3 regions of the Photobacterium sp. GB-72 genome follow, and region 1 is predicted to be linked to each of the others. Evidence: predicted binding sites of a transcription regulator. Region 1 holds the regulator's gene; each other region holds the start of a gene.
The links. Region 1 encodes PurR, which represses purine synthesis genes. Its sites were predicted from a motif close to TNANGNAAACGTTTNCNTNA; they were not measured.
Positions count from the first base shown of each region.

Region 2: C9J40_RS15745 (formate--tetrahydrofolate ligase) is a predicted target of PurR. The motif match lies at 2,724-2,743, and genes of this name have one in related genera.
Region 3: purM (phosphoribosylformylglycinamidine cyclo-ligase) is a predicted target of PurR. The motif match lies at 1,378-1,397, and genes of this name have one in related genera.

Region 1 covers NZ_PYNV01000009.1:77,245-82,694, forward strand. The annotation lists gene C9J40_RS11710 (carboxymuconolactone decarboxylase family protein) at 1-459, opposite strand, end outside; gene C9J40_RS11715 (TfoX/Sxy family DNA transformation protein) at 919-1,509, opposite strand; cyclic di-GMP riboswitch class I at 1,644-1,734, opposite strand; gene purR (HTH-type transcriptional repressor PurR) at 1,933-2,937, opposite strand; gene C9J40_RS11725 (heme ABC transporter ATP-binding protein) at 3,343-4,182, opposite strand; gene C9J40_RS11730 (iron ABC transporter permease) at 4,179-5,216, opposite strand; gene C9J40_RS11735 (hemin ABC transporter substrate-binding protein) at 5,265-5,450, opposite strand, start outside.
Region 2 covers NZ_PYNV01000014.1:119,682-125,131, forward strand. The annotation lists gene C9J40_RS15740 (YfbU family protein) at 84-590, opposite strand; gene C9J40_RS15745 (formate--tetrahydrofolate ligase) at 880-2,634, opposite strand; gene pflA (pyruvate formate lyase 1-activating protein) at 3,229-3,969, opposite strand; gene pflB (formate C-acetyltransferase) at 4,281-5,450, opposite strand, start outside.
Region 3 covers NZ_PYNV01000022.1:54,855-60,304, forward strand. The annotation lists gene C9J40_RS19300 (DUF2066 domain-containing protein) at 1-29, opposite strand, end outside; gene upp (uracil phosphoribosyltransferase) at 640-1,266, opposite strand; gene purM (phosphoribosylformylglycinamidine cyclo-ligase) at 1,460-2,500, shown strand; gene purN (phosphoribosylglycinamide formyltransferase) at 2,601-3,245, shown strand; gene C9J40_RS19325 (class II glutamine amidotransferase) at 3,317-4,114, opposite strand; gene lpcA (D-sedoheptulose 7-phosphate isomerase) at 4,177-4,758, opposite strand; gene dauA (C4-dicarboxylic acid transporter DauA) at 4,858-5,450, opposite strand, start outside.

The DNA of each region.
Region 1 (5,450 bases):
TAAAGCAGTGAGTTCAATAATATCATCACTGCTATACCATTCTTGTAGCGCGACAAGCATTTCATCTGTCACTCGTTTGCCTGTTATTGTCATCGCTTCAGTGTAGACCAACACAGCGCGTTCTTGATCTGTAAACAGCGTAGAGTGTTGCCAGTTGGCGAGTGCTTTAATTTTATCTTCTGAATCACAACGTTCGGCGAGCTTCATACCATTGGCATCAACACAAAAGGCACAATCGTTTAATTGTGAAACACGCACACAGACCAAAGATCGCATGACATCTTGAATCGGTGACTTCTTACGGTCGAGAAAACCAAAAAAACCTGCGACTAACCAAAATAAGACAGGTTTACGTCCCCATAGCTTTGCAGGGTTTAATACTTGACCATAGTGGCGAGCTTGAAGCCATAGCAAAGGCTTTACCCATAAAGAGTCAATTTTTTTGATCGAAATGCGCATGTGATTCCTTAAAAAACACCCTAAAAGTAGGGTTTTATACGATCTTACTCAGTAGCAGTTGTAAACATGTAGACCTTAACAACAGACATTGTATTTCATTTAATGATAAATATTTCTTTTTCTTCAATTGGTTGGTGAAAAAATCAGCAGGAGATAAGACAGTTTAAAGCGCCGCGTTATTTATTAGTGAGAAGATGGGTTATTGGTCGTATTAGCAAATAATTAGGCATGGAATATAAATAAAGATAATTATCATTTATATAAATCAAGGAGTGCAAAACGGAGGGAATTAATTTAATGGCAAAAGTTTGTTATTATGCAATTAAACCAAATAAATATTGAATTTTATAAAGGAAGATAAGGATAATACGGAAATTATTTTTGAAAGGTATACTTAGAAATAAAAGAATGGGGGCTCTTTTATTCCTAAGTATTTTATATTTAAGACAACTTATATTTTTAAGATAAGGCAGATAATAGTTCATTTCGACGTTGCTCAGGAATAACTGACCAATGTTGACCGCTAATTGCGCCTTCCAATGCCCAAAGCAATTCAATACTCAATGGACTTGTTTGTGATTCTTGAAGTGCTTTATATGCGCCAAGAGAGCCCACTGCTAGAAGTTGTTCAATAGTGTTTATGCCTGCTTTTTTAAGCATTCTTTCATTTGATAATCGTAGATTAGGTAAATCTTTAATTCGGTCAGGTACGCAACTCTCCTTTTCTTGCTTGTCTTTTTCTGCTGCATCCAGTGAATACCTACCTTGAGCTACAATCTTTGTGGGTTCATCCCACCATTGGTCGGGTATTGCATAGTGCTTGGTTACAACAGGGAAGCCACGTTTTTTATAAACATAGGGTTCCAAGCCAGCTTGTTTGAATTCCTTTTCAGTTTCAGCATTTGCACGTAAGTGAAGTTTATCGTTCACAACTAATGCAAACATTGTATCACCAGAAAAAATGCCAAAACCGCCAAACATCGACCGTGATTTTATTGAACCAAAATGGTCAAATAATTTTAATGAATCTTTTAATATTGGTTTATCCATGCTTCTACTCGGTGAAAAAATATGAGTGTCACCTAAACATTAAGAGCGAGGAAATAGATTAATTAATCTACACATTGATACTGTCAATATATTGTTAAGTTTGTGTCATAATATTGTCGGTTCAATAATAATCCTTCGGTAACCCCGCTACCTTGAATTATTAACATAATTTTTAGGCCGGTGGTTTTGCGTCTTAATCTTTCAATTAATTTGCCAGTTCGTGACTATATAAAGTTATATTAAATAATACTTTTAATATTAAATCTAAGCTCTCAAAAATGTGATATTGGTTCAGGTATTTGTTCTTAGCTTATTTTAATAAGCTTTATAATTATAAATACTCATGATTGTTTTTTATAAGTAAAAAAAAAGCCAACAAGGTTAACTTATCGGCTTTTCCTTAACATAGAAAGATAAATTTTATTAGTTGAGATCTTTAACCGATTTTCTCTCAACAAGTTTAGGCGTCATTTCAAAGGTTTGACGCTCATGATTCTTGTCTTTCACACGCTCTAGCAAGATTTCGATGGCCTTTTTACCTAAACGACGTTTAGGCTGGTGGATAGTTGTTAGCGGTGGCGCAAAGTAGGGCGCAAGGTCAATGTTATCGTAGCCAATGATTGAGATATCATCAGGAACACGCAGACCTGCCTGTTCAAAGGTACTGATCAGAGCCATAGCCATAATGTCGTTAAAGCAGAAGATAGCAGTAGGGCGATCTTCCATTGCGATAAACTTATGAGCAGCTTCAACGGCTGACTCACACTCAAAGTCACCGTCAAGTAGCCAATTATCATTAACAGTGAGATCTGCTTCTTTCATCGCTTTACGGAAGCCCTTTAGGCGCTCTTGACAAGTAGACTTATCAACTTGTCCAGATAAACAGCCAATTTTCTTATGACCATTTTCAATAAGGTGCTTAGTCGCAATATAACCGCCGTTTTCAGCGTTATCTAGAATATTATCAGTATGTGGGCTTTCTGGGCCCCAGTCCATGATAACCATAGGAAGATCATTTTTACGCTCAAGTAAATCGAGCAGCATTTGATCCAGATCGCTGCACATAACCAATAGGCCATCAACACGCTTTTCAGAAAGCATACGTAAGTAATCACGTTGTTTTTCTAAGTTACCTTCGGTGTTACATAAGATCAGTGTGTAGCCTGCACCATAACAATATTCTTCAACACCATGCACAACTTCGGCAAAAAATGGGTTAGTCGATTTAGTGACTAACATGCCGATAGTACGTGTTGTATTACATTTTAAGCTTCGCGCTACTGCACTTGGGGCGTAGTTAAGTTCATCTACTGCAGCCAAAACTTTTTGTTGCGTTGCTTCTGCAACAAAGCGTGTTTTATTAATCACGTGCGACACTGTAGTAGTTGATACACCTGCCATACGTGCAACGTCTTTAATGGTTGCCATATTTATTCTTCTTATCATGGTCAGATTAGGATCTGACAAAGGTTTTTGATACCAAATTGATTAATTACGTAGTCTATGGCTTACGAGTTCACTCGCAGAGATGAAGATCCTTTAGTTATTAGCTACTTAATTATTCAATTTGATACCGAATTATAGGGTGTTGCAATTATCATGGATCATAAACAACTAAAGCCGCAGTAAAATGCGGCATTAGAAGATAGAAACTATTTTTACACTAATTACACATGTAATCGCTTGCGATCACATTTTACTGTGTGTTTTGCGTTGTGCAATCTTTCTATTCAACTTGATTGAATTAATTGATCATTAACCGTAAAAACTCGATGTTTGTCATGCTAATAGCTTCAATTTATTGTGTATATCTAGTCATTAATAGATAAAACGTTAAAAAACAGAATGATTGGCTGATAAAAGATAAGGAAAATCACCACTTGGATGAGTATGAACACTGACAGGCCAACCATATAAGGTATCTATTACTTCAGGAGTAAGAACTTGTGTTGGCGTGCCGTCGGCTTTTATTTCTCCTTCGTTAAGGAAAATCATCCGATCAGTGTATTGGGCTGCAAGGTTTAAATCGTGCAATACCACAATTACAGCGGCGCCTTGTATAGCCATATTTTGGGCAATTTGTAAGGTGTGGTGCTGGTGGGCGAGATCGAGTGCTGAGGTGGGTTCATCTAACATCAAGATACATTTATCACCGGCTTTACTGAGTTGTGTTAAAACCCGGGCAAGGTGTACACGCTGTTTTTCACCCCCCGATAAGGTGGGGTAGAGACGTTTAGCTAAATTGTTAATATCAACGTATTGCATGCTTGATGCTGTTGCATCTTTCAGTTCAGGCGAAGTGAGCTGCAATGGAATTGCGCCTAGCTCGACAACTTCTTTCGCGGTAAAGGCAAACGATAATGCGCTATGTTGTGGAAGGACACCTAAGTGACATGCCAATTCTTCCCGAGCCCAATTATTAAGCGGTTGATCAAAGAAAGAAACCGTGCCTGATTTTGGCGTAATCTCCCCACATAATACTTTTAACAGGGTACTTTTACCTGCACCGTTTGGCCCAAGTAATGCGGTGACTTCTCCTGCGTGAATATCAATATCAAGATGATTTAGCAGGACTTTATCACCGAATTGTAATGATAAGTCGCGAGCCTGAATAACACAGACTTTGTCGCTACTTGCTGTAAAATCGACCTTTGCTGAATGATTTAACGTCATGACATCTGACTCTTTTGATTAACTAATAAATAGATAAAGAAAGGCGCGCCTAACATGGCGGTGATGATCCCAACCGGCAGCTCTTGAGGCGAGAATGCGCTTCGAGCAATCATATCGGCAACCAAGAGGATTAAGCCGCCAAGTAAAGCCGAAATTGGCAATAAGGTTTTATGATTTGGACCTGTTAGCATTCTACCCACATGAGGAATAACCAAGCCAATAAAGCCAATCGGGCCACAAACGGCAACAGTCATACCCACTCCCGCAGCACATGTAATAATTAAATTACGTTTTAGTTTTTGCGTGTTAACCCCCATATGTCGAGCTTCAGCTTCGCCTAATAACAACGCGTTTAAATTACTGGTATGACGATAAAAATAGGTAAAGAGTAACCCGAATGTGCAATAGGCGAGAATAATGCCTGTCCATGTTGCACCAGCCAGTGAACCCATTGACCACAATGATAAATCACGTAAGGCTTGATCGTCGGCAACATAATTGAGTAACCCAAGCCCTGCGCCTGAAATTGCGGTTATCGCGACACCAGCGAGTAGCATGATCATCACCGATGTGCCGTTTTTATCTGTGCCTAAGCGATAAACTAAAACGGTGCTGATTGCGCCGCCAATAAAGGCAAAAATAGGCACAATAGCGAAGTTTAAAAGCTGAGGGAATGATGCGGTGAGAGGGGCAAATAAGACAATGGCCAATGCAGCACCTAAGCCTGCACCGCCCGTGATTCCGATGATCCCAGGATCTGCAAGCGGGTTGCGAAACAGTCCCTGTAGTACAGCGCCACATACAGCTAAAATTGCACCGATAGCAAAACAGAGAAGCGTACGTGGTAAACGAATTTGATGGATCACTAGGCTGACATGTTTAGCAAGTTCATGATCACCGGGTAATAGTGCTAACAAACTTTGTTTATAACTGATCGCCATAGGACCTATAACAATAGAAGAAAGCCCTGTAAAAATAAGTAAGGCGATACTTATTATATAAATATGATGGGCTGAGAAGCGTTTTGCATACATGTAACAACAACCTTACGCACGAATAAATAGGGATGATAGAGGCGTAATTTAAGGATAAATAGCCTGATTAAGCTTTAAAGCTTCATTAACACTCTCGAGTCCTAAACCACCAATGAGCGCAGTACTTTTTATTGTGAGTAATGCATTATTTGTTGCAGCCGGTGTTGCGGCAATTAATGGCATTTGGGCAATAAGATCTTGCATGTTTTTGATCTTGCTAGCTGTACGTGTGCT
Region 2 (5,450 bases), on a different contig from region 1:
AGCTATTAATCGGGACAAAGGTAAATATATCATGCCATAAAAAAACCGAGCATAGACTCGGTTTTTTAGGGCTGAATGAAAATTTACGCTGTGATTATTTGCTGAATTTCGTTGCAAGATAAATGGTATTGGCGTGGACAGTTGCGCCATACTTTTAGCATACGTTGGTATTTTTCTAGCATTGGGACTTGGCTATTGAAGCGATGTTCTGTTTTCTCAAATTGAGGATATAAACCTTCATCATCAACGAGGAAGCGGACGTAATGCACAAGCTGTGCTTCAGTGGCAGCATCAAAACCAAGGAATTGTAATCGGCGTTGATCAATATCTTTGGCACCATCGCAACGACAATCTTCAAGATTAAACGATTCTTGGAGAGCGTGGTACATCTCCATAAAATCGATAACTTGACGGCAATCATCTTCAGGTAAATCACCAAAGTCTTTATCTAGTTCACGCATTTGTAATGAATAGCCACGTTCAACAATGGTTTGAAGGCGACGATAATGTGCTGCGTTTTCAGGTGTCAGTTTTGACATCAAGTAGTACTGATTAGATAAAATTAAGCGTTGAGCGTGGGTCATTTCCATTTGAGTTAGCCTCATTAATATTTTATTTTCTGCCATTGAGAGTAGCAGGTTAGGTATAAAATAAATTGATCTGACACCATATGGGCATCTTTTTTTGTTACAGTATATTATTAAAAATGAAAAGCCATATTTATTTTAAGGTCTTTTTTTTTTGGTTATTGTCGAGTGATATCGTTAAAGTAATATAGCTATCTCTGTATTCGGGCAAGTATAAGATAGCGTCGTTTAACAGGTTGTTATTGCATGCGTTAAGCAACAACAACCTTTTATTGTTAACCTTTAGCCGTTGTTAGCTTAAGCCGATAATATTGCCATTCTCATCGATATCAAGATTCATAAATGCGGGCTTTTCAGGTAACCCTGGCATTGTCATTACATTGCCGCATAAAGCATAAATAAATCCAGCTCCTGCACACAATTTTAATTCACGTACTGGGACGGTAAAGCCTTTTGGTGCCCCTTTAATACTAGGGTCGGTTGAAATAGATAGCGGTGTCTTTGCCATACAAATAGCCAGCTCATCAAACCCTAGAGCTTTAAATTTGACTAATTGTTGCTGAGCTACCTCTGATAACGCTACATGACTAGCCCCATATCCTACTTCAGCCACAGCCATTATTTTTTCTTCTAATGGCTGGTTTAGTTGATATAAAGGAGTGAAGTTTGCTTTATGTTGGCAGGCTTTTACCACACACTCTGCGAGTTTAATCGCCCCTTCACCGCCTTTACCAAAGGCTTCACTGATAGCAACGTCTACAAAAGTGTCAAAGCTCTCTGCTTTGATCATTGCTTGTAGTTGCGCTAATTCCTCATCTGTATCTTGTGGGAAACGGTTAATTGCGACAACAACGGGAACACCATAACGGGCGGCATTACTGATATGCCATTTTAGGTTTTCAAACCCTGCAACCAGCGCATCATTGTCTTTGGCAAAAATACCGTCAGGTAAAGCGTGTCCTGGACGTAAATCATAAAGACCAGAGTTGGCTTTTAAGCCACGCAATGTTGCCACAACAACGGCACAGTCAGGGCCTCTTTTTGCTTGCTGGGCTTTAATATTACAGGCTTTTTCAAATCCCATATCAGAACCAAAGCCACCTTCAGTAATGGTGAAGTCACTGAGTTTTAATGCGATTTTGTCTGCAATAATAGATGAATTTCCGTGCGCGATATTGGCAAAAGGACCTGCGTGGATAAGAGTGGGTACGCCTTCTAACGTTTGCATTAGGGTGGGCTCAATGGCATCGCAGAGAGTGACAGTCATGGCTCCTGCTACTTGCAGATCTTCTGTAGTAACAGGGTTACCATCAAGATCATAAGCGACGACAATACGGCCAATGCGTTTACGCATATCATGGAGATCATCGGCAAGTGCTAAAATAGCCATGAGTTCAGAGGCGGCTGTGATATCAAAGCCGTCATGGCGCTCTAAACCATTAATGGTTTTATCTGGTTCATTTTGACCTATGGTGATCATTCTCAAAGCACGATCATTATGATCCATCACGCGTTTCCAAGTGATGTTATTAATGTCGATACGTAGCGCAGGTAATCCTGTTTTTTCACTGAATAGATCATAACCTAAACGTGATTCATGATATAAGCGAGCATCAATTGCAGCAGCTGCAAGGTTATGCGCTGCCGTAACCGCATGAATATCACCCGTAAGATGAAGGTTTAGCTTATCCATTGGTGCGACTTGGCTATAACCGCCGCCCGCTGCGCCACCTTTTACGCCAAAGACAGGTCCCATTGACGGCTGTCGAATACAAGCCATTACTGAGCGATCAATTTTTGCTAACCCTTGTGCTAAACCAATTGTTGTAACGGTTTTTCCTTCTCCTAGTGGGGTTGGTGTAATCGCAGTAACGACCACCAGTTTCCCTTCTGCTTGATCCGCTAACCGATTCAAAATGGCAGGTTTTATTTTTGCTTTTAATGAACCTTGCGGTGTCAGTTCCTGTGGTTGAATACCCGCTTTTTTGGCAATGCCTTCAATCGGAGAGAGTAGGGTGTCACGGCAAATATCGATGTCGCTTTTCATATAGGCTATATCCTCACAGTGGAAATCATGCGTATCTGCGTGATATTGATGGTGTTGGTTTTAAATACTATAGATAAAGATGTATATAGTGACGCAATCGTTTGCTTTTCTTTTATACCATCATTTTATCATGGTTAATTTTATTTTTGTTGTTATAAATTGCTGCTGTTTTTGGTTGCGTTTTGTACCGTATATAAGATTTATTGAATGCGTTTTAGAGATAGGTAATAAAAGAATAAGAAAGTGGTTATTTAGTCACTAGAGCAGAAGCAGTATATCGATATATAGAGTAGAAGTATGAAGATGAATTTGGTGAATACTGTAAACTCTGGTTGCAATATTGGCTGTGTGTTTATTCATCATTACACTTTAAAATTTGATATATATCAAAATCATTAAAAATATTAAAGGAAGCTATCAATGAACGAGCCAGTGACTACGTTGAAACATACAGCCCCACTTTCAATTGGCATTATGTTATTTTTTATCACCTTTTTGACGATTATTTTGCCATTATCCCGTTAAGATAGTTACCGTTTAACACGTATTAAAAAGCGAGCTAATGCTCGCTTTTTGTATTTTTCGTTGAGTGGATTAGTACATCACTTTATGGCCATAGCTAGAAAGGATTTCTTTAATCGCTTCCATGGTTTCTTTTTTCGGTGGTTTCACACCAGCTAACGGGTATTCAAAGCCCATAGCTTCCCACTTGTGCTCACCGAGTTGATGGTAAGGAAGTAGTTCGATCTTCTCGATATTGTCCATATCTTTTATGAACTCACCAAGTTGATGTGCAGAATGTTCGTCATCGGTGTAACCCGGAACAACAACATAACGGATCCAAGTTTTTTGACCGCGTTGGTGTAGGTAACGAGCAAAGTCGAGTACGCGTTTATTGGAAACACCAACCAGATTTTGGTGAACACCATCATCCATTTGCTTAAGATCTAGCATCACAAGATCCGTTGCGTCTAACACTTCATCAACCACATCAGTATGTTTGCGAATATAGCCGTTGGTATCTAAGCAGGTATGGATCCCTTCAGCTTGCGCAGCACGGAAAAAGTCACGAACAAATTCAGGTTGAAGCATTGCTTCGCCACCAGAAGCAGTAACACCGCCGCCAGATGAATTCATAAAGTGACGGTATGATTTCGCTTCATGCATAAGTTCGTCTACCGTAGCTTCACGACCACCATGAGTATCCCATGTATCACGGTTATGACAGTACTGACAGCGCATTAAGCAACCTTGCAGAAAAACAATAAAACGGATACCAGGTCCATCGACGGTTCCGCAAGATTCAAATGAGTGAATACGACCTATTGCTGACATTGATTACTTCTCCGCATGCTGCGTTTATTTGAGTGTTATTTTATTACAAACCACTAGGGTATTGTAGCGAAATATCGGGATGGAAATTAGGGGTATTCTCTTATTTTGTGTCAATTTATCGCTAACTTATAAAAATTTGGAGAGATGACTTTATTGGTAATAGATATGTTGTAATTATTAAAAAATCTGCATTGAGTCGATAAACAATAGCGAGGCTTGTGGGGAAGATATGTAGACATAAAAAAACCGGCCATTAAGACCGGTTTTTATCAGGAAACAAGTTTCCTACATACTAAACTGTACGCTCTATATTATAGAGATGCAGTGAAAGTACGAGAGATAACGTCAGCTTGCTGCTCTGGCGTTAGAGAGTTAAAACGCACTGCGTAACCCGATACACGGATAGTTAGCTGTGGGTATTTCTCTGGGTTTTTAACTGCGTCTTCAAGCGTTTCGCGGTTAAGAACGTTAACGTTTAGGTGTTGACCACCTTCAATGCCAGACTCATGGTGGAAGTAACCATCCATTAGGCCTGCAAGGTTGTTTTCTTGAGTATCAAGATCTTTACCTAGCGCGTTCGGTACGATAGAGAATGTGTAAGAAATACCATCTTTAGCGTGAGCAAATGGTAGTTTACCTACAGATGTTAGAGATGCTACAGCACCTTTCTCATCACGACCGTGCATTGGGTTAGCACCTGGTGCGAAAGGAGCACCTGCACGACGACCGTCTGGTGTGTTACCCGTCTTCTTACCGTACACAACGTTAGATGTGATAGTTAGGATAGACTGAGTAGGGATCGCATCACGGTACATTTTGTGAGTACGGATCTTGTTCATGAAGCGCTCAACTAGGTCACAAGCGATGTCATCTACGCGAGCATCGTTGTTACCGAATTTAGGGTAGTCGCCTTCGATTTCGAAGTCGATTGCAATACCGTCTTCATCACGGATTGGTTTAACTTTTGCGTATTTGATAGCTGATAGTGAGTCAGCTGCAACAGAAAGACCAGCGATACCACAAGCCATTGTACGCTTGATGTCACGATCGTGTAGAGCCATTAGCGATGCTTCGTAGCTGTACTTGTCGTGGCTCCAATGGATAGCGTTAAGTGCTGCAACGTAAGTTGTTGCTAACCAATCCATGAAGTGATCTAGGCGATCCATAGTATCTGTGTAGTCAAGAACTTCAGCAGTTACTTTTTCAGTCTTAGGACCTACTTGAATCTTAAGCTTCTCATCTACACCGCCGTTGATTGCATAAAGCATAGTCTTAGCAAGGTTAGCACGAGCACCGAAGAACTGCATTTGCTTACCAACAACCATTGGAGATACACAACAAGCGATTGCGTAATCGTCAGAGTTCATGTCTGGACGCATTAGGTCATCATTTTCGTACTGGATAGAAGATGTATCGATAGATACCTTCGCACAGAACTTCTTGAAGCCTACAGGTAGTTTTTCAGACCAAAGAACAGTGAT
Region 3 (5,450 bases), on a different contig from region 1:
GCTAAAAATAACAACGCAAATCGCAACATATCGCACTCGTAATTTACAAAAATAAGTCGTCAAAAGATAAAAAGATAATCAAAAAGACCTAAAGACTCATTGATATTCAGTATAGCCACATAGTCTAAAATTAATTAGCTATACAATATGTACTTTTTCCTGAACCAACACAATACAACAGGCAAGAAACAAACCATTTGCTGAAAAATATTCTCTAGTGAGAAATAGTAGCGTTTACAAAATTAACATTGTGGCGGGGAATGGTATCGCCACTATTGTCGCATCTCTTAATTGCCGATCCAACAAATACGACTGAGTCAGAAGTCACGAGAGGGGTAATGTTAACGAAACCCTTTTATCCTGTGATCATCACATGAGCGACGATAACAGCATTGGTATTAGCGTTTGTCGGTAAATTAAGAGCCGTATTGCAATACGATTCTAGCACCTGTAATGAGCGGTATTGTTGCAGTTGTACTCAACCTAATTTCCCCAAAGACTTGAGCGAGAATAATGCGGTAGACAATGCTCAAATCGAAGATACCGAGTACTTATAATTACTTACCTTAATATTTAGCACTTTTCAGAAATAAAAAACCGGACGTCATGTCCGGTTTTATTTTAATCTTGGCTACTAAGTTACTTAGTACCGAAGATTTTATCACCAGCATCACCTAAACCAGGAACGATATAACCTTTATCGTTTAGCTTCTCATCAATTGCAGCTGTGTATAGCTCAACATCTGGGTGTGCTTTTTCTAATGCAGCAATACCTTCAGGTGCTGCTACTAATACTAGTACTTTAAATTGCGTACAACCGTGCTCTTTTAACAAATCCAGTGTTGCAATCATAGAGCCACCCGTTGCTAGCATTGGATCAACAACAAGCGCAATACGCTCATCAATGTTTGATGCTAGCTTGTTGAAGTATGGAACAGGCTCAAGCGTTTCTTCATCACGGTAAATACCAACAACGCTGATACGTGCACTTGGCATATGCTCAAGTACGCCATCCATCATGCCAAGACCAGCACGCAGAATAGGTACTACCGTTACTTTTTTACCTTTGATCTGGTCAATTTCTACTGGACCATTCCAACCTTCAATCGTAACTTTTTCTGTCTCGAAGTCTGAAGTCGCTTCATATGTCAGTAGGCTACCAACTTCAGTTGCTAACTCACGGAAACGCTTAGTGCTGATGTCACCTTCGCGCATAAGACCAATCTTATGTTTAACCAGTGGGTGTTTTACCTCAACGACTTTCATCTCTGACTCCTGAGCAATTAAAAAATAAAATCGCATTATTATATACTAAGCCAAACGATTTCAGATAGTAGTAAACGTTTAACTGTTTACTTAATATCCAGCTAAAAAAATTGACGCAAACGTTTTCCTTTAGACGGTGACTGCTGTTATCATGTATTCGCTTTTTTTACTTTAATACGTTGAGGGATCATCTGTGAGCGACAAAAACTCTTCTCTTAGTTACAAAGATGCTGGTGTTGATATCGATGCCGGTAATGCATTAGTAGACCGTATTAAAGGGGTGGTAAAACGTACTCATCGCCCAGAAGTTATGGGGGGAATTGGTGGTTTTGGTGCACTTTGTTCACTACCAACCAAATATAAAGAGCCCGTTTTAGTTTCAGGCACGGATGGTGTAGGAACTAAACTTCGCTTGGCTATGGATTTAAACCAACACGATTCAATCGGTATCGATCTGGTTGCTATGTGTGTGAACGATCTTATTGTTCAAGGTGCTGAACCTCTGTTCTTCCTTGATTACTACGCAACCGGTAAGTTAGATATTGATACAGCAGCAAGTGTTGTAACAGGTATTGGCGAAGGCTGTATCCAATCAGGTTGTGCTCTAATTGGTGGTGAAACTGCTGAAATGCCGGGTATGTACCACGGTGAAGATTATGACGTGGCAGGTTTCTGCGTTGGTGTTGTTGAAAAAGCAGATATCATCGATGGCTCAAAAGTGACGGCTGGTGATGCACTTATCGCTGTCGGTTCAAGCGGCCCACACTCAAACGGTTACTCATTAGTACGTAAAATCATTGACGTTTCCAATGCCGATTTGAATCAAGAATTAGAAGGTAAAACACTTTCTGAACATCTATTAACACCAACTAAAATTTACGTTAAATCAACGCTAAAAATGATGGAAAGCTGTGACGTACATGCTATTTCACACATTACAGGTGGTGGTTTCTGGGAAAATATCCCACGTGTACTTCCTAAAGGCACAAAAGCGGTTGTAAATGGCGCAAGCTGGCAATGGCCTGCCATCTTCAACTGGCTACAAACTGCAGGTAATGTCGAAACTTACGAAATGTACCGTACGTTTAACTGTGGTGTTGGCCTTGTCATTGCCCTTCCACAAGATCAAGCACAACAAGCCATTGATATCCTAAACGCTGAAGGCGAAAACGCATGGCTACTAGGTGAAATTGCAAACGCTGCTGATAACGAAGAGCAAGTCGAGATCAAATAACTCTCAACAGTGCTGACTCGTAATAAAAAGAATGAGGACGCTATGTCCTCATTCTGCTATCTACATACCGATAACCTTTCAATAAATGGTAGTACCAAATATGAAAAATATCGTCGTCCTTATTTCAGGTAGCGGAAGTAATCTCCAAGCGATTATCGATGCATGCAGTGCAGGTTTGATTAAAAACAGTCAAATAACCGCTGTGATCTCAAATAAAGAAAATGCTTATGGGTTAGAACGTGCGCGTAATGCCAATATTGAAGCGATACATATTGCGCCTAATCAGTATGCTGACCGTGAACAATATGATGAAGCCTTAGCGGATTGTATTGAACAGTTCAAACCCGATGTGGTTATTTTAGCCGGATTTATGCGTATTTTGAGCGCAGACTTTGTTCGTCGCTTTAAAGGAAAGATGCTAAATATTCACCCATCACTCCTTCCTAAGTATCCCGGCTTAAATACTCACCAACGAGCGATGGATGCTGGCGATGACGTACATGGCACCAGTGTCCACTTCGTAACAGAAGAATTGGATGGCGGCCCTGTTATTTTACAAGCCAGAGTGCCTATTTTTGACAATGACACCGTTGAAGAAGTAACAGCTCGTGTTCAAAAGCAAGAACATGCTATTTATCCACTTGTAACTCAATGGTTAGCGGAAAATCGTTTGACCATGAGTAGTGACGGCAAAGCTATCCTAGATGGTATTGAACTCCCCGCTCAAGGATATGCAGCACAATAAAAAAGGCGATCGTAAGATCGCCTTTTTACTATTGCAGATAATACCACTTCAATAGTGACAGAAAATAACCATTATTCTGTTTTACCTTCAGCCACTAACTGGTTGAAAACAGGCTCACCAAAGTGAAACACAATAAACTCGCCTGTTGCCATTTTGTGCCAATTTTCATCATTGGTTAATGGCTGAGTAGCGATAACTGTCACAACATCATCAGGAGTTGTTTCTTGCTTAAAATCAATCGTGACATCTTCATCAATTAATGATGCTTGTCCAAATGGTGCTCGACGCGTGATCCAATGTAAATTATTAGTGCAATAGGTAAGTACGTACTCACCATTGCTTAACAGCATATTATAAACGCCAAGCTGACGTAACTGATCACAACACTGAGCAAAGTAACTAAATACTGGGTTTAAATCGTCAGGTAATTCTGGAAATCTAGACTCAAGTTGATTGAGTAACCAGCAAAAAGCAATTTCACTGTCGGTATCACCTACCGCTTTATGACGACCTGTTTCTAAACTCTCATAACCCGTTAGCTGACCATTATGAGCAAACGTCCAATAATTACCCCATAACTCACGCGTAAAAGGATGGGTGTTTTCTAAATTCACCGCTCCTCGGTTAGCTTGGCGAATATGGCTCACCACTGCACGACTTTTTATCGGATATTGTTGGACTAATTCAGCAATACGGGACTGACAGCTTGGATTCGGATCTTTAAAGGTTCGAAAACCTTTACCCTCATAAAACGTAATGCCCCAACCATCGCGATGAGGGCCTGTATTGCCTCCTCGCTGCATTAATCCCGTAAAACTAAAACAAATATCTGTTGGCACATTTGCGCTCATGCCTAGCAATTCACACATTTTCCTTTATGCCCTTTATTATTGATTAACGATACTTATCGATAGCCAGAATGACCTAAGGCTTATTCTGCTGCCATTTCCTTTTCCACTAGCATAATTAAAATATGAATAATCTTAATATGGATTTCTTGAATGCGATCCGCATAACCAAAGTGAGGAACACGAATTTCAACATCCGCTAAGCCAGCCATTTGACCACCATCTTTACCGGTTAAGGCTATTGTCTTCATGCCTTTGGCCTTTGCCGCTTCAATTGCCTTTAAAATATTGCCTGAGTTACCAGAAGTAGACAAACCAAACAATACATCACCTTTAGCGCCAACGGCTTCTAAATAGCGTGAAAATACGTATTCATAACCGAAGTCATTACTTACACACGATAAGTGGCTTGGATCAGAAATCGCAATACCAGGATAACCAGGGCGGTTTTCACGGTAACGACCTGTTAGTTCTTCAGCAAAGTGCATTGCATCACAATGTGAGCCGCCGTTACCGCAAGACAATACTTTACCGCCTTGTTTAAAGGAATCAGCCAATAGCTTTGCTGCCGCCTCAATATCTGCAAGGTTTTTATCATCACTTAAAAAGCGATTGAGTACATCAGCTGCATCTGTTAATTCAGCGCGGATCAGATCCTGATACATAAGCGATTCTCTCTATTATTCTTTAGATACAAATCAAGCGGGTAAATACCCGCTTGATGTTTTAAATACACCGTTATTCGCAGTTTACATACAAATAACTTACAGTGTCGACTCCTGATCAGAATGATTGTGAGAATTAATCAGTAAAACTTGCTGTAATTGACTAACAGAGTGAGCTAAATGCACATTCTCAGCTTCAAATATTCCAGCATGGTAGAGTTTACGTTCAACATGCGGCTGCGTACCTAATAAATAGACAGGTAACTCAGACAAGCGATCTAACGCCATATCAAAGGCATGAATCGCCGTAATATCAATGGTTGATACATCACTAAAATCGAGCACAACCGCACGCGTTTCTGTCGTTGCATGTTCAATAACAGAAAAAGCTTTCTCACTCGCAGCAAAAAATAATGGGCCATTAATATCATAAACCACTACATCACCGCCAAAGTTGAGATGTGGATGCTCATCATGTGAAATCGTAACTGTCGTTAATGTCGCAATACGCTGAATAAATAACACGCCCGCAAGTAATAAACCGACAATAACAGCGACAACCATGTCAAATGCAACGGTTAAGATAAAGCATGTCATCAAGACGGCAACGTCACGACGAGGTGCAACCTTTAATGTATGCACAAAGTGAGGTGCTTCAGACATATTCCACGCAACCATGATCAGTAAGCCAG